Regions from separate parts of the Streptomyces sp. NPDC055243 genome, predicted to be linked through region 2. Evidence: riboswitches for the same ligand, from Rfam matches in the RefSeq annotation. Region 2 holds a riboswitch; each other region holds the start of a gene.
What was found. A riboswitch is a leader RNA that binds a small molecule or an ion and turns the genes downstream of it on or off. The one in region 2 is predicted to bind cyclic di-AMP.

Region 1 (4,793 bases), on a different contig from region 2:
GCAACTGGGACCTGTTGATGGCCGACGCGACCATCAGCATGGCGGTCTTCCTCGACGACCACGAGTCCTTCGAGAAGGCGGTGACGCATTTCCGGACCCGCGTGCCCGCCTACTTCTATCTGGAGTCGGACGGCCCGCTGCCCGTATCGCCCGCGGGCAGCGACATCAACACCCCGGCGAAGCTCCAGAAGTACTGGTTCGGGCAGAAGACGTTCGCCGACGGGCTCTCCCAGGAGACCTGCCGGAACTTCAAGCACGCCAGCTACTCGCTCGCGGCCACCGCGCACATCGCCGAGACCGCCTGGCATCAGGGCGTCGACCTGTACGGCGAGGTCAAGGAGCGGCTGCGGGCCGCGCTCGAATTCCACTCCAAGTACCAGCGGGGCGCCAAGGCGCCGGACTGGCTGTGCGGCGGCAAGGTGCGGCGCGACATGGGGCCCGACACCGAGGTCGGCCTCAATCACCTGCGGGAACGGCTGAAGCTGGCTCTTCCGGAGACGGAGAGGTTCACGCACGAGCGGCGGCCCGAGGGGACGGACGATCTCTTCGTGGCCTGGGAAACGCTGACGCACGCCGAGAACGCGTGAACCGGTTCGCTTTCACTCCCCCTGATGGCGTAGAGTTGCATTCAACGGCGCGGGGTGGAGCAGCTCGGTAGCTCGCTGGGCTCATAACCCAGAGGTCGCAGGTTCAAATCCTGTCCCCGCTACTAAAGACCGAAGGCCCGGATCCAGAAATGGATCCGGGCCTTCGGTGGTTTCCGCCCCGGGGTGGTCCGGTCTCTCCATTAACCCGGTCGGCCCACACCGGTCGCCCCGTGCCGCCGCTCCGGGAACCCTGAATGAGCGTGGTCATGGATCTGGTCCTGGGCGCGGAATTCGGCAGGAGAAGACCGGTGGGGCAGCCAGGAGGAATCGGTGGCGGGGGCGGTGGCAAGAGTCCCGATGTCCGGCATGAGCGGGCGCTCGTGCGGGCCCTTCCGCTGCTGCTCATCGTCGCCGGGGTCGTCTACGACGTCTCGACCCCGCCCGCGTTCACCGCGGCGCCCCTCTTCACCGCCGCCCCGCTCATCGCCGCGCCCTTCTACTCGCTGATCAGCACCGCGCTCATCGGCTTCGGCTCCTGCGCCGCCGTGCTCGCCCTGCACTTCAAGACCAGCACCACCACCGACGTCGAGGCCGTCACCGAACTGATCACGGTGGTGACCGTCGCCGTGCTCGCCGTCCTCATCAACCGCGTCCAGCGCCGCAGCGACGAACAGCTGGCCTCCGCCCGCTCCATCTCCGAGGCCGCCCAGCGTGCCGTACTGCCGCAGCCGGACCCCCGGATCGGCGGTCTTGACATCGCGGCGCGGTACGAGGCCGCGGAGGCCGACGCGTTCATCGGGGGTGATCTGTACGCCGTGCAGGACACCCCGCACGGCGTACGCGTCATCGTCGGTGACGTACGCGGCAAGGGCATGGGCGCGGTGGCGGCCGTCGCCGTCGTCATCGGGGCGTTCCGGGAGGCCGCCGAGCAGGAGGCCACGCTGGAGGCGGTGGCCCAGCGCCTTGAGCGTGCGCTTGCTCGTGAGGGCACGCGGCGCGACGGGCTCGACGCCTTCGAGGGGTTCACCACCGCGGTCCTCGCGGAGATCCCGCACGGCGACGGTCTGGTGCGCCTCATCAACCGCGGGCACCCGGGACCGCTGCTCCTGCGCGGCGACGGACGGCTGTGCGTCCTGTCCGCCACCGAGCCCGCCCTTCCGCTGGGGATGGGGGATCTGGGCGCCTGGCCGGACCGTGCGGACGAGACGGAGTTCCCGCCGGGGGCGATGCTGCTGCTCTACACCGACGGGCTCTCCGAGGCGCGTGACGGCCGCGGCGAGTTCTACGACCCGGCCGTCCGGCTCGGCGGCCGCATCTTCCCCGGGCCCAATGGCCCGGACGCGCTCCTGGCCACGCTCACCGACGAGGTGCGGCGGCACACCGGGGGCGGCACGACCGACGACATGGCGCTGCTCGCGGTGCGGCGGCCGTTGGGGACGGGTGACGCCAGGGCCGGCGCGGAGGTCGACGCGGAGGTCGACGCGGAGGCCGACGCGGGGGCCGAGGTCACGGGCCGTGACTGAAGGACACCACTCCGCATAACAACTGACGCACTGTCAAGGAAGTGTGAAGCTCCGGTGTGTGAAGAATCGGGGTCAACTCGCCCCGTTCCAGCCCTCCGTGTCCCATTAAGTACAGGCCAAAGCCGTTAACGATCAGTCGGAACGGCTTGGAATACGACCCCGCTGTCTATTAACGTTCGATAACGCAGCGCGGTCGTCCCAGCCGTCACTCGAGTCGGCTCCGCGCGCACGCGCCTAATCCCGAAAGGGAGCCGGGGAACCACTAATTGGGGTGAATCGGGCATCTGTGCATCCGTGCCAGATGTTCGTAGGAGACCTTCCTGCTCCGAACCCGTCAGCTAACCCGGTAGGCGAGAAGGAAGGAAAGGAGTGCGCCCCAGTGGCGTCCAACCGCCCTGCCCCCCAAGGCGCGTACGTACCGAATGACGACGACTTCGGTGGGTACGACGACAATTCCTGGGAGGAATGGAACCCCACCGAGGAGTCCATTCGTCCCGTCCGCGGCAGGCACCGCGTGCACAAGCGGGGCGGTGGCGGGCTCGCCCGCAGCTCCACGGTTCTCGGCGTAGGCGTCATCGCCGCCGTCGGTGCGGGCGGCATCGCCACCGCGCAGGGCGGCAAGCCCCCGGTGGCCATCGAGATGCCGGACCTCTCGGCCGTCACGGACTCGCTGCCGGAGGCCAAGTCGCTTCCGGGCGTGGGCTCCCTGATATCCGACGACTCGTCCGACGCGGCTTCCGCGGACGACGGCGTGACGGTCGCCGCAGCGCCCCTGAGCGCCGCCGGCATCAGCACCGCCGACGCCGAGCAGGGCACCACGGACGCCGGCGAGGCACTGCGGGCCCGCATCATGGAGCAGGCCGAGAACCAGCAGGACCAGGCGGACGACGCGGTCCAGAAGGCGGCCGAAGAGGCCGCCGTCAAGCAGGCCGCCGCACAGGCGGCGGCCGAGCAGACCGCGGCCGAGAAGAAGATCGCCGCCGAGAAGGCCGCCGCGAAGAAGAAGGCCGAGGCGGAGGCCAAGCGCAAGGCCGAGGCGGAGCGCCTGGCCAAGCTCGCCAAGAGCTACACCCTCCCCGTCGCCTCGTACACGCTCACCGGCACCTTCGGTCAGCCCGGCTCCATGTGGTCCTCCGGCTACCACACCGGCCTGGACTTCGCGGCGCCCACGGGCACGCCCATCAAGGCGATCCACTCGGGCACCATCAAGGAAGCCGGCTGGGCGGGGGCCTACGGCTACCGCACGGTCCTCGAACTCGACGACGGCACCGAGATCTGGTTCTGCCACCAGTCCTCGATGAGCGTCAGCGTCGGCCAGAAGGTCACCACCGGCGAGACCATCGGCCGCGTCGGCGCGACCGGCAACGTCACCGGTGCCCACCTCCACCTGGAGATCCACCCGGGCGGCGACTCCACCGGGGTCGACCCGGCGGCGTGGCTGCGCGGCAAGGGCCAGTCGATCTGATGTAGCCGCAGAACCCCGGCGGTCCTGGCGACAACCCCCCGACGCCAGGGCTGCCGGTTCGGCATGTCCGCGCTCCGCGCCCGCTCTTCGTTGCGCGTGTCCACCGAGTGGAACCGGCATCCCGTTGTACGGAATGCCGAGATCCGTAGGGGCGTTGAGCCCCGTATGACTTCTCTCCGCAAACTTGGCTCGTCCGACCTCGAGGTCTTCCCGCTGGCACTCGGCGGCAACGTCTTCGGCTGGACGGCCGACGAGGCGCAGTCCTTCTCCGTGCTGGACGCCTACACCGCCGCCGGCGGCAACTTCATCGACACCGCCGACGTCTACTCGGCCTGGGTGCCCGGCAACAAGGGCGGCGAGTCCGAGACCGTCATCGGCAGCTGGCTGGCCGCGCGCGGCAACCGCTCCGACGTCGTGCTCGCCACCAAGGTCGGCGCCCACCCCGACTACAAGGGCCTGTCCGCGAGCACCATCAAGTCCGGTGCCGAGGAGTCGCTGCGCCGCCTGGGCACCGACTACATCGACCTCTACTACACGCACTACGACGACCCGACCGTCCCGGTCGAGGAGATCATCGGCGCGCTCGACGAGCTGGTGACGTCCGGCAAGGTCCGCGCCATCGCCGCGTCGAACGTGACCGCCGACCGGCTCCAGGAGTTCCTGGACTTCTCCGACCGCGAGGGCCTCGCGCGCTACTCGGTGCTCCAGCCGCACTACAACCTCGTCTCGCGCGACACGTACGAGGGCACCCTGGAGCAGGTCGCATCGCGCTCCGGCCTGGCCGCCGTCCCGTACTACGCGCTCGCGTCCGGTTTCCTGACGGGCAAGTACCGCCCGGGTGCGAAGGTCGACAGCGCGCGGGCCGAGGGCGCGGGCAAGCACCTGGACACCGGCCGCGGGCGGCGCGTGCTCGCCGCCCTGGACGAGGTCGCCCAGGCGCGCGGCGCCGAGATCGCGACCGTGGCCCTGGCCTGGCTCGCGGCGCAGCCGACGGTGGCGGCGCCGCTCGCGTCGGCCCGTACGGTCGAGCAGCTGCCTGCGCTGCTCGCGGTGGGGGAGTTCGAGCTGACGGCCGCCGAGCTGTCGGCGCTGACGGTGGCCTCCGCCTGAGTCGAGCCCTTCTCAGCCGCGGTAGGGGTTGTACGCGGGGTAGGGCATCGCAGGCTGGGCGTAGGGATATCCGTACGGGGGCTGCGGCGGCTGCTGGTGCTGCTGCTG
Region 2 (4,793 bases):
GGGCCCGACGGGCGTGTGCCTACGGTTGCGGAGCTCTTTGCAGAACTCCAAGCACACCCATACGCCCACGGCGGCGACGGTGAGCAGGACGGCCACGCCCAAGAGGAACGGGAGGATCATAGGAAGAGCCTATCCCGGCGCCGATGGAGCGACAGAACCGCCCTATTCTCGCGCCGCCCAGTCAGCTGGACTGCCGCCAGAGCGGTGCCTGTGACCGGCCTTGTTCCGCGGGCATCTCCCGGACCAGGTGGTAGAGGTTCTCGAAGTACGCCTTCCAGCGGTGGGGAAGCCCGGCCAAGCCGAGGGAGAGGTCGTAGGCGGGCAGTTCCTCGTGCACGACGCCGAATGTCTTCCCGCTCCACCCCTCGTACCCCTGCACTTCCCACCGCCACACCCAAGATCCAGGCCGGCCTCGCGGCCCTCGAAGGTGGAAGTACCGCGGCCGCCGCGCACGGCCCCGTAGGCAGCCCTGTGACAAGGGCTCGTCCGGTTGGCCTCAGCGAGTCAAAATGCCGTTACGCGCCACGCCCACGAGGATGTCGAACTGCGGGACCTGATTCACCGCTATGAGCTCGTGACAGGATCTTGCTGAAGCGGCCTGGTCGATGCAGCCGAGGCGATGGTTCACGGTTACGCGGAGTCGAGATGGCGCGTGTCGCCAAGGCTGACGACTTGGCGGTTGTGGAAGAAGTCGTCCTCGCGCAGTGTGGTGATGCTGCCGGGAGGGGCCCGAAAGCTGGCGTAACTGGCCGACTCGATCGGCATCTTGATCCAGGACGCCACGACGAAGGTCAGTGAGCCGCCATGCGTCACGATGATCTGGTGTTCGCGCGCACGCCGCAGGATCTCATCCATAGCCGCGTAGATGCGCTGCGCCCACTGCGCCTTCGTCTCGGCACCCTCCACGCCCTCGTCATGGTCCATCCGCTCCCCGACAGCCGGCGGCGGGACGAAACGCCGGTCCAGCCACTCCTGTGGCCTTCCCCCTGCCGCACCGTAGGACTTCTCCCGCAGCCTGCGGTCCAGGAACAGCTTCACGCCGAACAGTTCGGCTACCTCCTGGGCGGTTTGCCGGGTGCGCTGCAGATCCGAGGAGAACAGGTCGACCTCGGCGCCGTCCGGGATCACGCCCCGAAGCGCCTCGGCGATGGAAGCCGCCGCGCGGACGCCGGTGGGCGTCAGGCGGGAGTCGTGCCATCCGCCGACGACTCCCTCGACGTGGTGCGTCGCCTGTGGGTGGGTGACAACGTAAAGAGTGCGCACGAGAGCCTGCCCTTCGCTGCCTGGCCTCCCGGCCTCCCAGCCTCCCGGCCTCCCAGCCTCCCGGCCTGCCGGTCGCGGCCCGCTACCTTAACCAACGCGATCACGATCGAGCCTTCCTGAGTCACCTCCAGCAGATCGAGGGCATGGCGTTCCTGCGCCACTTCCGGGAGGCCGCGGTCGCGGTGGACCCGCGCATGGGCGGCCCTGGGAGGGTGGGACTCCCCTAGAGGCAGGCGAGATGTCCATCTTTGCGTTAGAAAGCTACTTCTTCAGCTCATTGGCGGCGTTTATAAAGCCCTGCCTGCATTGCTCAATACTCGTGCGAAATGGTGCACTCTGATACGCCATCGCGCCGCATTCCCAACCCATCCCTCATTCAGTGAAACGAGTCACACCAATGTTTGTGAGCCCGGGAGCCGCTGAGCGCGGTTTCGTTCTACGCAAGGAAAGTTGGGCTATTTGATCAAAGCGCGTGAGGGATTTTGATCATTGGGGAAGGGCTCCTCGCTTTCCCTATGCGAATTCGTGTCTTGTTCCTCGCCAGCCTTCTCGCTTAACGTCGCCATCAATCCGGATGGAACGCCGAATCCTGCCGCTGTCCGGAATCCCTCCCACCCACTCACTCACTTACGCACGGCAGGAGCGGGGGACCCAGGTAAGCCGCCGGTCCGGATTCCGGAACGGCTCGGGGTGAAGTCGCACGCCCAGTGCGACCGGACATCTCCCGTCCGAACCCGACAGCTCACCTCGTAGGCGACGGAGAGGAATTCGTCATGCCCGCAAAGGGAAAGCACCGCCGCCCCAAGTCCAGCAAGCTCACCCGGGGCATCGCCGCCGCAGGCACGGGCGGGGCCGTTCTCGTTCTCCCGGTGCTCGGCGCGACCGCCGCGAGCGCGGCGCAGGCCGCCCCGGCCGCCAAGCCCGCCGCAGCGCCGAAGACCTACGTCGTCGTCGCGGGCGACACCCTCTCCAAGATCGCCCGAGAGCACTCCCAGAGCGGCAGCTGGAAGGAGCTGTACGAGGACAACCGCAGCGTCCTCGGTGAGGCCCCGGGGCTGATCCACCCCGGTCTCAAGCTCACCATCGGCGAGAAGGCCCAGGCCAAGGACGCGGAGAAGTCGGCCGCCTCCAGGGCGTCCGCCGATCGGGCGGACCGCTCCGAGCGCACGGCCGCCGAGCCCGCCGCCGCCCCGGCGAAGAAGACGTACACGAACGACCTCGACGGCTGGATCAAGGAATCGCTCGACGTGCTGGCCCAGCACGGCATCCCCGGGACCTACGAGGGCATTCACCGCAACATCATGCGCGAGTCCTCCGGCAACCCGACGGTCACCAACAACTGGGACTCCAACGCCGCCGCCGGAACCCCGTCCAAGGGGCTCCTGCAGGTCATCGACCCCACATTCGCCGCGTACCACGTGCCCGGCACGTCGACGGACAGCTTCGACCCGGTCGCCAACATCACCGCCGCCTGCAATTACGCGGCCGACCGGTACGGCTCGATCGACAACGTGAACGGCCCGTACTAGGCCGCATCCCGTCTCGTCCGCTGTGAGCCCCGGCGCGCCATGCGTCCGGGGCTCAGCCCTGGACGACGACGGCCAGGATCTCATCTTTCGCTTCCCAGCCGCGGCGGGTCGCTTTTCTCGTGCAAAGCAGTCTCGAACTCGACCTCGGGGCTGCATGCTGAAGCGCCGTCATATAGCGCCCTTAGCCCGCCACATACACGGTGTTGGTGGCGGTCCCGCCTTGCAGGGGGTTGGGGAAATCGACGACGTGACTCGCCGTCTTCGGGAAGACCTCGGCGAGCACGGTGGTGAACTCCGCGTCGGGCGGGTCGTTCGACCACAGGGCGAAAACGCCTCCGGGGTGCAGCCGCCGGGCGAGGGCACGCAACCCCTTGGGCTCGTAGAGCGCCGCGTGGCTGGGGTGCAGCACATGGCGGGGCGAGTGGTCGACGTCGAGGAGGATCGCGTGGAAGCGACGGTCCGGCTCCTGAGGATCAAGGCCGTCGCCGCCGTCGCCGGCCAGCGCGAAGAAGTCGCCCTGGACCAAGCGGCATCGGGGGTCCGTCGACAGGCCGGTGCCCAGCGGCACGTATCCGCGCTCGTGCCACTCGATGACCTCACCGAGGGCCTCGATCACGGTCAGCGAACGCACCCGCCGGTCGTCGAGGACGGCCCGTGCGGTGTAGCCGAGACCGAGGCCGCCCACCGCGACATCCAGTTCGGTGTCCGGCAGTTGCTCGAGGCCGAGCCGGGTCAGGGCGATCTCACCCGCGGTGAAGAGGCTCGACATCAAGAACTCGTCCCCGAGCTTCACCTCGTACACATCGTCGCCCGACGCCGGGTCCCGCCGCCGCCGCAGGCTGATGTCCCCCATCGCTGTCGGCCGCCAGTCGATCTCCTCGAAGCGCATGCTCATCCATTCACCTTCCTGGGCGTTTCTGGGCGGCGGGACCGGCGCGTGGTCAGGCGTCGATGATGACCGGGATGATCAGGGGCCTGCGGCGGTGCGTGCGGAACGCCCAGTTCGCCACGGCGCGCGCGATGAGCTGTTCGAGCTGGTGGGCGTCGCCGACCCCTTCCTCGGCCGCGGTGGCCAGCGTCTTCTCGATCACCGGGATGACCGGCTCGAAGGTGGCGTCGTCGTGGACGAACCCGCGGGCCAGGAAGTCGGGGGCCTCGGCGAGCGCTCCCGTGTCGGCGTCGACGATGGCGACCACCGTGACGACACCCTCCTCGGCCAGCGTGATCCGGTCCTTCAGAGAGGCTTCGGTGACGCCGCCGACGGTCATCCCGTCCACGTAGACGTTGCCCGCGGGCACCTTGCCGGTGATGGAGGCGCGGCCGTCGACGAGGTCGACGACGACACCGTCCTCGGCGATGACGACCTGGTCGGGGTCGACGCCGGTGCGGATGGCCAGATCGGCGTTGGCCTTCAGGTGCTTCCACTCGCCGTGCACGGGCATGACGTTGCGGGGCTTGACGATGTTGTAGCAGTAGATGAGCTCACCGGCGCTGGCGTGCCCCGAGACGTGCACCTTGGCGTTGCCCTTGTGGACGACGTTGGCGCCCCACCGGGTCAGCCCGTTGATCACCCGGTAGATCGCCGTCTCGTTGCCGGGGATCAGCGAGCTGGCGAGGAGAACGGTGTCTCCCTTGCCGATGCGGATCACGTGGTCGCGGTTGGCCATCCGCGACAGTGCGGCCATCGGTTCGCCCTGGGATCCGGTGCACACCAGGGTGATGCGGTTGTCGGGGAGCTTCTCCAGCTCCTTCATGCTGACGACCAGGCCCTTGGGAACCTTCAGATAGCCCAGGTCGCGGGCGATGCCCATGTTGCGGACCATCGAGCGGCCCACGAAGGCCACCTTGCGGTTGTACTGGTGGGCGGCGTCGAGCACCTGCTGGATGCGGTGGACGTGACTGGCGAAGCTGGAGACGATGACCCGTCGCGGCGCGGTGCGCAGGACCTGCTCGATCGCGGGGTTCAGCTCGCGCTCGGAGGTGGTGAAGCCGGGCACCTCG
Region 3 (4,793 bases), on a different contig from region 2:
TGGCTACGGAGCGGTGATAAGGCCCCGGCTAGGCTCCGGAACCATGGACGTTCTCACCCATCTCTTCGTCGGCCTGCACATCATCGGCATCGCCTCCCTCCTGGGCGGCTTCCTTACCCAGATGAAGCAGATGGGCCAGGGCACGGCCCGCTTCAACCCGGCGATGCTGCACGGCGCGCTGACGATGCTCGTCACGGGCGTGATCCTGGTGGGTCTCAACCAGGCGGACGACAACCCGGTCAACAACGTCAAGATCGGCATCAAGATGGCCGTGCTGATCGTGATCCTCGCGCTGGTCTACGTGAAACGGGACGAGGAGAAGGTGGACAAGGCGATGTTCGGCGCCGTCGGGCTGCTGACCGTCGTGAACATCTTCATCGCGGTGCTGTGGACCTGACCCGGCCCGCAGAACTCGGCCCGTAGAAACCGGCCCGCAGAACCCGAGCCGCAGAACCCGAGCCGCAGAACCCGAGCCGCAGAACCCGAGCCGCAGAAAAACGGCCCTCCACGCGCGCGTGGAGGGCCGTTTTCTCGTGTGTGTGACGGTTACGCGGGTCGCACGACGCTGTGGATCGGCATGTAGTAGATCGACTCGACGCGGACGTTCGCGCCCGGCTTCGGGGCGTGGATCATCTTGCCGTCGCCGATGTAGATCCCTACGTGGCTGATGTCGTCGTAGAAGAAGACCAGGTCACCCGGCTTGGCGTCGGCGGTCTTCACGGTCGTGCCGACCTTCACCTGGTCCCACGTCGTACGCGGCAGGGAGATCCCCGCGGCCTTCCACGCGTCCTGGGTGAGCCCGGAGCAGTCGTAGGAGTCGGGGCCGGTGGCGCCCCACACGTACGGCTTGCCGATCTGCGCCTCCGCGAAGTTGATCACCTTCGCGGCCTTCGTCGCGTAACCGCTGTCCGTGCCACCGGAGCCGGAGCCGGAGCCGGAACCCGTGCCGGTGTCGGAGCCGGAGTCCGGGGTCTCCTTGTTCTGCTCGCGCTCCTTGGCCGCCGCCTCTTCCGCCGCCTTGCGCTTGGCCTCCGCCTCGGCCTCCTGCTTGCGGGCCAGCTCGGCGGCCTTGCGCTTGGCCTCTTCTTCCTTCTTCTTCTCGATCGCCGCGAGCCGCGCCTTCTCCTCGGCGGTCAGCTCCGAGAGCATCGTGCGCGCCTGGCCCAGCTTCTTCTGGACGGTCTGCTTGCTCGTCCTGAGGTCGTCCCGCGAGTCGCTCAGCGTCTCCAGGCTCTTGGCGGCCTTCGTGCGCTGCTTCGTAGCCGACGCCTGCTGCGTCTGGTAGTCGTCGACCGCCTTCTTCTGGCGCGCGGTGAGCCGGTCCGACAGGTGGTTCTGGTCGAAGTACCCCTGCGGGTCGTCGGCGAGCATCATCGTGGCGGTCTCGGAGACGCCGCCGGTGCGGTACTGGGCCGCGGCGAACGTGCCCAGCTCCTGGCGGGCCTCGTTCAGCTTGTCGGTGCGCTTGGCCACGTCGTCCAGGAGTGTGTCGACCTTCTTGCGCTGCTTGTCGGTGCGCTCCTTGGCCGAGTTGTACTTCTGGGTGGCGACGCCCGCCTGGTGGTAGAGGTCGTCGACCTTCTTCTGGACCTCTTCGAGGCTGGGCTTCTGCGGAGCGGACGGTGCTGCCTGCGCGCTCTGTGACAGCAGGGCCACGGAGGTGAGGGCCGCCGTCGTGATGCCGAGGGCGGGAGTGGCGCGTAGGCCGGCCATGCGGGTCCGCGGCTTGCGGTGCGACGCCAAGGGAGGCGACTCCTTCCGTAGACCGCCTACCGGGTTAGCTGTCGGGTTCGGGCGGGTGGTTCCGGAAGGTTGCCCTACAGTCCCGTACTTCGTACGGGACCGATTCACCCCAAGTTCAAAGTGGGTCCCCGGCTCCGAGGAGATCGAACTCGGCGGAGGCCACCCGTTCCCGGCGGGGTTCGCCGGTGGGAGTGCGAGCGGCCCGGGCAGCAACCTAGCCAATTCGTGTGGCCCGTGTGAAGGTTGATGTTCGATATGCCCGATACGTTTTCGTTACTTTACGAAGCTCTTGACGCGGGCACGCCGTGCCATGGCGGAGCGTGACCGTCCGCGGGCGGGGCGTAGGCGGGCGTAGGCGGGGTGAGGTGGCCGGAACCCGGGGTGGGTTGTCAGTGGGGCCGCCTAGACTCGGGAGGCGATGAGCAGCCTCTTTGATGACAGCTTCCTGGCGGACCTCCAGCCCTCGCGGGCCTCGGAGGAGGAGCCCCCGCCGCCGCCCGAGGACAGTGCCCCGGAATCCGTTCCGGATGATCTGTTCGACGGGAAGTTCGACGCGCCCACACCCCGGGACGCGCACTACCGCGGCGGCGCCCCCCGCCCGGTGATCGACCCGGCGGCCCTGCTCGACGGGCTGAACGAGAACCAGCGAGCGGCCGTCGTGCACGCACACTCCCCGCTGCTCATCGTCGCCGGCGCGGGCTCGGGCAAGACCCGGGTCCTGACGCACCGCATCGCGTATCTCCTGGCCGAGCGGCACGTGCACCCGGGGCAGATCCTGGCGATCACGTTCACGAACAAGGCCGCGGGCGAGATGAAGGAGCGCGTCGAGCAGCTCGTCGGGCCGCGGGCCAACGCGATGTGGGTGTCGACGTTCCATAGCGCGTGCGTGCGGATACTGCGCCGCGAGTCGAAGACGATCGGCTTCACCTCCTCCTTCTCGATCTACGACGCCGCCGACTCCAAGCGGCTGATGGCCCTGGTCTGCCGGGACCTGGACATCGACCCGAAGAAGTTCCCGCCGAAGTCCTTCAGCGCCAAGATCTCGAACCTGAAGAACGAGCTGATCGACGAGGAGACCTTCGCGGGACAGGCCGCCGACGGCTTCGAGAAGACGCTCGCCCAGGCGTACGCGATGTACCAGTCGCGGCTGCGCGAGGCGAACGCCCTCGACTTCGACGACCTGATCATGACGACGGTCAACATGTTCCGCGCGTTCCCGGACGTAGCCGCGCATTACCGCCGCCGCTTCCGCCACGTGATGGTCGACGAGTACCAGGACACCAACCACGCCCAGTACGCCCTGGTGCGCGAGCTGGTGGGTCCCGCGGACGGCGAGGGCAGCGAGGGCGAGGGACCCGCCGAGCTGTGCGTCGTGGGTGACGCGGACCAGTCGATCTACGCCTTCCGCGGCGCCACGATCCGCAACATCCTCCAGTTCGAGGAGGACTATCCGAACGCGACGACGATCCTCCTCGAGCAGAACTACCGCTCCACGCAGACGATCCTGACCGCGGCCAACGCCGTCATCGAGCGCAACGAAAGCCGCCGCCCGAAGAACCTGTGGACCAACGCGGGCGCGGGCGCGGGCATCACCGGCTACGTCGCCGACACCGAGCACGACGAGGCGCAGTTCGTCGCCGACGAGATCGACCGGCTCACCGACGCGGGCGACGCGAAGGCCGGTGACGTCGCGATCTTCTACCGGACGAACGCGCAGTCCCGTGTCTTCGAAGAGATCTTCATCCGCGTCGGCCTGCCGTACAAGGTCGTCGGCGGCGTCCGCTTCTACGAGCGCAAGGAGGTCCGGGACGTCCTCGCGTATCTGCGCGTGCTCGCCAATCCGGAGGACTCCGTCCCGCTGCGGCGCATTCTGAACGTGCCCAAGAGGGGCATCGGCGACCGCGCGGAGGCGATGATCGACGCGCTCTCGCAGCGCGAGAAGATCTCCTTCCCGCAGGCGCTGAAGCGCGTCGACGAGGCGTACGGAATGGCGGCTCGCTCGGCGAACGCCGTCAAGCGGTTCAACGTGCTGATGGAGGAGCTGCGGACCGTCGTCGAGTCGGGCGCGGGTCCCGCCGTCGTCCTGGAGGCCGTGCTCGAACGGACCGGCTATCTCGCCGAGTTGCAGGCATCGACCGACCCGCAGGACGAGACGCGCATCGAGAACCTCCAGGAACTCGCCGCCGTGGCTCTGGAGTTCGAGCAGGACAGCGGTGAAGTCGGTGACACTGGTGGCGCCGGTGAGGCCGGTGGGGCCGGTGAAGCCGGTGAAGGTGCAGCGGAGACCGAGGACGCGGACGCAGGAGCGGGCGCGGGCGCGGGCACAGGCGTGTCGGGCACCCTCTCCGAGTTCCTGGAGCGGGTCGCGCTCGTCGCCGACTCGGACCAGATTCCCGACGAGGAGGACGACGGCTCCGGAGTCATCACGCTGATGACGCTGCACACCGCCAAGGGCCTCGAGTTCCCGGTCGTCTTCCTGACCGGCATGGAGGACGGCGTCTTCCCGCACATGCGTTCCCTCGGCCAGGTCAAGGAGCTGGAGGAAGAGCGCCGCCTCGCGTACGTGGGCATCACGCGCGCGCGGGAGCGGCTCTACCTCACGCGGTCCTCGATGCGCAGCGCCTGGGGACAGCCCTCTTACAACCCGCCGTCGCGCTTCCTGGAGGAGATCCCGGAGGCCCACCTGGACTGGAAGCGGAAGGGTTCCGTCGGCGCACCGGCGTCCTCCGGACCCGCGGCCGGGATCGCCTCCTCCTTGTCGTCGTCGCGCTCGCGCACCGGGGGCGCGCAGGGCTTCGCCACGCGCCGTGCGACGGAGAAGCCGGTGGTCGCGCTGGCGATCGGGGACCGGGTCACGCACGACCAGTTCGGCCTCGGAACCGTGGTCGGGGTGAAGGGCACGGGCGCGAACGCCGAGGCGACGGTGGACTTCGGAGAGCCCAAGCCCAAGCGGCTCCTGCTGCGGTACGCGCCGGTGGAGAAGCTCTAACGCCGCAGGCGGCGGCCCGAGTTGTGCGGGGTCGCCGCGCGGGCGGCGCTTGAGTTACGTC
Region 4 (4,793 bases), on a different contig from region 2:
GCCGCCTCGGGGTCGACCACCGTGTAGCCGGTCTCGCCCGGCATCACGTAGTGCAGCCGGTCCCGGATGCGCTGCTCCGCGTACTCGTCGTCCCGCCAGCGGGCCTTCTCGTCGCGCAGCTTCTCGACGTTCGCGCGGCGCTCGGCCTGCTCCTTGCGCTGGTCCGCGATCTCGGCGCGCTGGGAGACGTACTGCCTTATCGGGTAGGCGAGCGCGACGACCAGCGAGCAGAGCACGAGCGCGAGGAGCGCGGCACGTCCCGTGAGCCGGGAGCGGCGCGCCTGGCGCTTGGTCTGGGAGCGGTAGACACGCTCCGCGGTCTGCTCGCCGAGCAGCCGCAGTCTGGTCGCGGTGGAGAACCGGTCGCGGTCCTTCACGGCCATGTGTGCCGCCTCCCCGATACGTACGTACGTCCCCGCACACGGTACGGGACCGAGTACGGGGACGTAGGTAACTGCTCAGCGGAGCCGGAGCCCGAGCCTCGGCCCGGAGAAGCGGCTCAGCCCTTGAAGCGGGGGAACGCCGAACGACCGGCGTAGACCGCGGCGTCGTCGAGGATCTCCTCGATGCGCAGGAGCTGGTTGTACTTGGCGACGCGCTCGGAGCGGGCCGGGGCGCCGGTCTTGATCTGGCCGCAGTTGGTGGCGACGGCGAGGTCGGCGATGGTGACGTCCTCGGTCTCACCGGAGCGGTGCGACATCATGCACTTGAAGCCGTTGCGCTGGGCCATCTCGACGGCGTCCAGGGTCTCGGTCAGCGAGCCGATCTGGTTGACCTTCACCAGAAGGGCGTTGGCCGACTTCTCCTCGATGCCACGGGCCAGGCGCTCGGGGTTGGTGACGAACAGGTCGTCGCCCACGAGCTGGACCTTCTCGCCGAGCTTCTCGGTGATGGCGTTCCAGCCGGCCCAGTCGTCCTCGAACAGCGGGTCCTCGATGGAGACGAGGGGGTACGAGGCGACGAGCTCCTCGTAGTACTCGGTCATCTCGGCGGCCGAGCGGGACTTGCCCTCGAACTCGTACTTGCCGTCCTTGTAGAACTCGGACGCGGCGACGTCGAGCGCGAGACCGATCTGCTCACCGGGGACGTAACCGGCCTGCTTGATGGCCTCGAGGATGAGGTCGAGCGCGGCGCGGTTGGAGTCCAGGTTCGGGGCGAAGCCGCCCTCGTCGCCCAGGCCGGTGGAGAGACCCTTGTCCTTCAGGACCTTCTTCAGCGTGTGGTAGACCTCGGTGCCCCAGCGCAGGGCCTCCGAGAACGACTCGGCGCCGATCGGCGCGATCATGAACTCCTGGATGTCCACGTTCGAGTCGGCGTGCGACCCGCCGTTCAGGATGTTCATCATCGGAACGGGCAGCAGGTGCGCGTTCGGGCCGCCGAGGTAGCGGAAGAGCGGGAGGTCGGAGGCCTCCGACGCGGCGTGCGCGACGGCCAGCGAGACGCCGAGGATGGCGTTGGCGCCGAGCGAGCCCTTGTTGTCGGTGGCGTCGAGGTCGAACATCGCCTGGTCGATCAGGCGCTGCTCGGTCGCGTCGTACCCGACGAGCTCCGGGCCGATCTGCTCGATGACGGCGAGGACGGCCTTCTCCACGCCCTTGCCCTGGTAACGGTTGGGGTCACCGTCACGGAGTTCGATGGCCTCGAAAGCACCGGTGGACGCACCGGACGGAACGGCGGCACGACCCGTGCTGCCGTCGTCGAGGCCGACCTCGACCTCGACCGTGGGGTTGCCTCGGGAGTCCAGGATTTCCCGGGCTACGACGACGTCGATGGACGGCACGAGCATCTCCTTCTGGGATGTGACGCGGGTACGCGGGGCGTTGGCCTCGCGGACACGAGCCTAACCGGCTCCCGGACAAGAGCCAGCCGAGCGACCGCCCTGTGGACAAACCGAGAGCAAAATGTTTCCGAACGGAACAAAGCGTGGAGGGCGCACATGACCCCGCCCCGGTGCGTACGGGGGATACGCGCACCGGGGCGGGGAGGGCCCGTGGGGACGGGGGTGGGGCGACGCCTCCGCCGAGGCGCCGCCGCCGTCAGCTCTTAGCTGAGGTGGAGCTGCTGGCCCGGGTAGATCATGTCGGCGTTGTCGATGATGTCGCCGTTGAGCTTGTACACCTTGTGCCAGCCGCCCTTGACGTCCTTCGCCTCGGCGATCTTGGAGAGGGTGTCACCCTTCTTGACCTTGTACTCGCCGTCGCCCTTCTTGACCGTCTTGCCGGTCGGGGTCTCGACGGTCTTCTTGGACTCGGTCTTCGGAGCCTCGGCCTTGGGGGCCTCGGCCTTCGGAGCGGCCTGCTGCGGCTGCTCGGTCTGGGCGCTGGGCTGGCTCTTGGGCTGCTCCTGGGTCTGCTGCGGGGCGCTCTCCTGCGCACCGCCACCCTCGTAGGAGGCGCCCGAGAGGCCGACGCCGCAGCTCGGCCAGGCACCCTTGCCCTGGCCCGCGAGGACCTTCTCGCCTATCTCGATCTGCTGGGCCTTGGAGGCCTTGTCGGCGGTGGGCGCGTACTTCGTGCCGCCGTACGCGGCCCACGTGGACGACGAGAACTGCAGGCCGCCCGTGTAGCCGTTGCCGGTGTTGATGGACCAGTTGCCGCCGGACTCGCACTGGGCGACGGCGTCCCACTCGGAGCCGGTCGCGGCGGAGGCCGAGCCGGCCGCCATCAGCGGGGCGGCGACGGCGACACCGGTGACGCCTGCGAGCGTGGCGACACGGGTGGCCTTGGACGGGCGGCGGTGCTTGCCCTTGCTGGAAAACAGCATGAGTGATCCCCTCACCGACGCCTGCGAGGTGAGCTGTCGGGTTCGGGCCGATGAAGTTGCCCGGCCGCGCTTCCTTGAAGCGCGACTTAACCCCTAGCCGTTTCCTTCCGTCGGCCTCGCTCTCGCGACGCTCGACATCCGGTCCCGGCGGAAACCTTGGGTCCCCCGCTCCTGCCTACGGCGCTTACGCGACGACTGTTCCCGAACGGCCGTTGGCAGGACTCGGCGTACCGACCGGCGGGGCCCGCTGTGGCGAGCGGTCCCGACCGTAGTCATGCGATCGGGAGAAACTCAAAGACGATCAGGGCTTCTGAGACCCATCTCTCACTTGCGCCAATTGGGACATCAAGCGCAAAACGAGTCGTCAACTACCCCTACTTTTCGCCCAAATCGAGGCTCTGACCGGGAAGGATGAGATCGGGGTCGGAGCCGACGGACTTCTCGTTCTCGGAGTACAGCTCGGTCCACCCGCCCTTCACGTCGAGGTCGTCGGCGATGAGCGAGAGGCTGTCTCCGGAACGGACCGTGTACGTCCCGTCGGAGCCGTCCTGCTGACGCTCCTCGCCGCGGGAGGCGTGCCGACCCGAGCCCTCGCGGGAGGTGTCGTCGGAGGGCTTGTCGTCCGCGCTGTCGCCGCGGTGACGGCCCTCGCCCGCGCCGGAGGAGGGGGTGGGAGTGGGCGAAGTTTCATCGCTCTGCCCGGACTTGCCCGGGTCATCCGACTCGCCCGAGTTGCCCGGCTCGTCGTGATTCTTGTCTCGCGCGTCGGCGTCGGCGTCATCGTCCTCATCGGCGCCCGGCTTCTCGGAGGACTTGTCCGAGGGCTTCTCCGAAGACTTGGTGCCGTCCGCGGAGTCGGCCGACTCGCTCGGCGACTTACTCGGCTCGTCCGATTCGTCCGGCTCGGCCGACTCACCGGACTCGGTCGACTCGTCGGAAGGAATCGTCGTGATCGGAGCGCCCGGGTCGACGTCCGCGGCGGCGCCGTCCTGGGTGAGACCGGCGATCGGCGCGCAGCTCGGCCAGGCGCTGGTCCCCTGGTCGTCGAGGACCTTCTCGGCGACGGATATCTGCTGCGAGCGGCTGGCCAGGTCGGCGCTCGGCGCGAAGTCGAGGCCGCCGTACTCCTCCCAGACCTGCTGCGAGAACTGGAGCCCGCCGTAGTACCCGTTGCCCGCGTCCGCGCTCCAGGACCCGCCGCTCTCGCACTCCGCGAGCTTGTCCCACGTGGCGGTGTCCGCCGCGCTCGCGCTGGTGGCACCGAGCAGCGGGATCGCGATGGCCGATCCTGCGACTCCTGCCGCGACGATCAGGGCCGGGGCCTGGCGGGGGCGTCGGTGACGACCATTGCCGGAGAGCATGCGGTTGCCTTTCGCGTGACTGGAGCGACGACTGCGGCACGGGATGCCGAGTCGTCGGTGAACGTAGCGGCAGTCGAACGCTTGTCACAAGTCGATGCAGCGGAGATCACGTGAAAGTCACAGTCTTGACGGTCCGTCAGTTAAACGTCTCTCCAGGTGTCGAATATTTGCTCTGCTGTGCGGGTGTGAACTCCACGGGCAGCGTGCGGAGTCCGCGCATGATGAGCCCGCCACGCCACCTCAAATCACCAGGTTCCACCGCGAGTCGCAGGTCAGGCAGGCGCCGCAGGAGGGTCGCGAGGGCGGCCTGGCCTTCGAGCCGGGCGAGCGGTGCGCCGAGACAGTAATGAATGCCATGGCCGTAGCCGAGGTGTTGGTTGTCGCGGCGGGCGAGGTCGATCGTGTCCGGATACCGGAACCGTTCCGGGTCGCGATCGGCGGCGGCGAGCACGACGAGGACGGGGTCGCCGGCGGCGATGTCCTCCCCTCCGACGGTCAGCGCCTCGGTGGCGAACCGCCAGGTGGCGAGCTCCACGGGACCGTCGAAGCGCAGGAGCTCCTCGAGCCCGGTCTCCAGGAGGGCGGTGTCGCCGTCCTTGAGAGAGTCCTGGAGCTGCTCGCGCTGCTCGGGGTGGGTCAGGAGGGCGTACGTCCCGTTCCCGATGAGGT

Region 1: it holds a riboswitch for cyclic di-AMP, as region 2 does, so the genes downstream of both, ACIGXX_RS12890 (M23 family metallopeptidase) here and ACIGXX_RS16335 (transglycosylase SLT domain-containing protein) in region 2, are expected to answer to the same signal.
Region 3: it holds a riboswitch for cyclic di-AMP, as region 2 does, so the genes downstream of both, ACIGXX_RS42885 (NlpC/P60 family protein) here and ACIGXX_RS16335 (transglycosylase SLT domain-containing protein) in region 2, are expected to answer to the same signal.
Region 4: it holds a riboswitch for cyclic di-AMP, as region 2 does, so the genes downstream of both, ACIGXX_RS42085 (transglycosylase family protein) here and ACIGXX_RS16335 (transglycosylase SLT domain-containing protein) in region 2, are expected to answer to the same signal.

What each region holds. Positions count from the first base shown of each region.
Region 1 is NZ_JBITWR010000004.1:20,324-25,116, reverse strand. It holds gene ACIGXX_RS12905 (alginate lyase family protein) at 1-587, shown strand, start outside; tRNA gene ACIGXX_RS12900 (tRNA-Met) at 636-709, shown strand; gene ACIGXX_RS12895 (PP2C family protein-serine/threonine phosphatase) at 854-2,110, shown strand; cyclic di-AMP (ydaO/yuaA leader) riboswitch at 2,332-2,478, shown strand; gene ACIGXX_RS12890 (M23 family metallopeptidase) at 2,490-3,575, shown strand; gene ACIGXX_RS12885 (aldo/keto reductase) at 3,741-4,685, shown strand; gene ACIGXX_RS12880 (PrsW family intramembrane metalloprotease) at 4,698-4,793, opposite strand, start outside.
Region 2 is NZ_JBITWR010000005.1:93,292-98,084, reverse strand. It holds gene ACIGXX_RS16350 (hypothetical protein) at 1-120, opposite strand, end outside; gene ACIGXX_RS16345 (hypothetical protein) at 182-337, opposite strand; gene ACIGXX_RS16340 (histidine phosphatase family protein) at 631-1,263, opposite strand; cyclic di-AMP (ydaO/yuaA leader) riboswitch at 1,878-2,032, shown strand; gene ACIGXX_RS16335 (transglycosylase SLT domain-containing protein) at 2,037-2,792, shown strand; gene ACIGXX_RS16330 (spermidine synthase) at 2,974-3,687, opposite strand; gene ACIGXX_RS16325 (ribonuclease J) at 3,734-4,793, opposite strand, start outside.
Region 3 is NZ_JBITWR010000028.1:67,407-72,199, forward strand. It holds gene ACIGXX_RS42880 (hypothetical protein) at 44-397, shown strand; gene ACIGXX_RS42885 (NlpC/P60 family protein) at 547-1,743, opposite strand; cyclic di-AMP (ydaO/yuaA leader) riboswitch at 1,751-1,908, opposite strand; gene ACIGXX_RS42890 (ATP-dependent DNA helicase) at 2,162-4,732, shown strand; gene ACIGXX_RS42895 (M23 family metallopeptidase) at 4,787-4,793, opposite strand, start outside.
Region 4 is NZ_JBITWR010000026.1:65,936-70,728, forward strand. It holds gene ACIGXX_RS42075 (septum formation initiator family protein) at 1-383, opposite strand, end outside; gene eno (phosphopyruvate hydratase) at 500-1,786, opposite strand; gene ACIGXX_RS42085 (transglycosylase family protein) at 2,044-2,763, opposite strand; cyclic di-AMP (ydaO/yuaA leader) riboswitch at 2,767-2,956, opposite strand; gene ACIGXX_RS42090 (transglycosylase family protein) at 3,138-4,124, opposite strand; gene ACIGXX_RS42095 (cytochrome P450) at 4,261-4,793, opposite strand, start outside.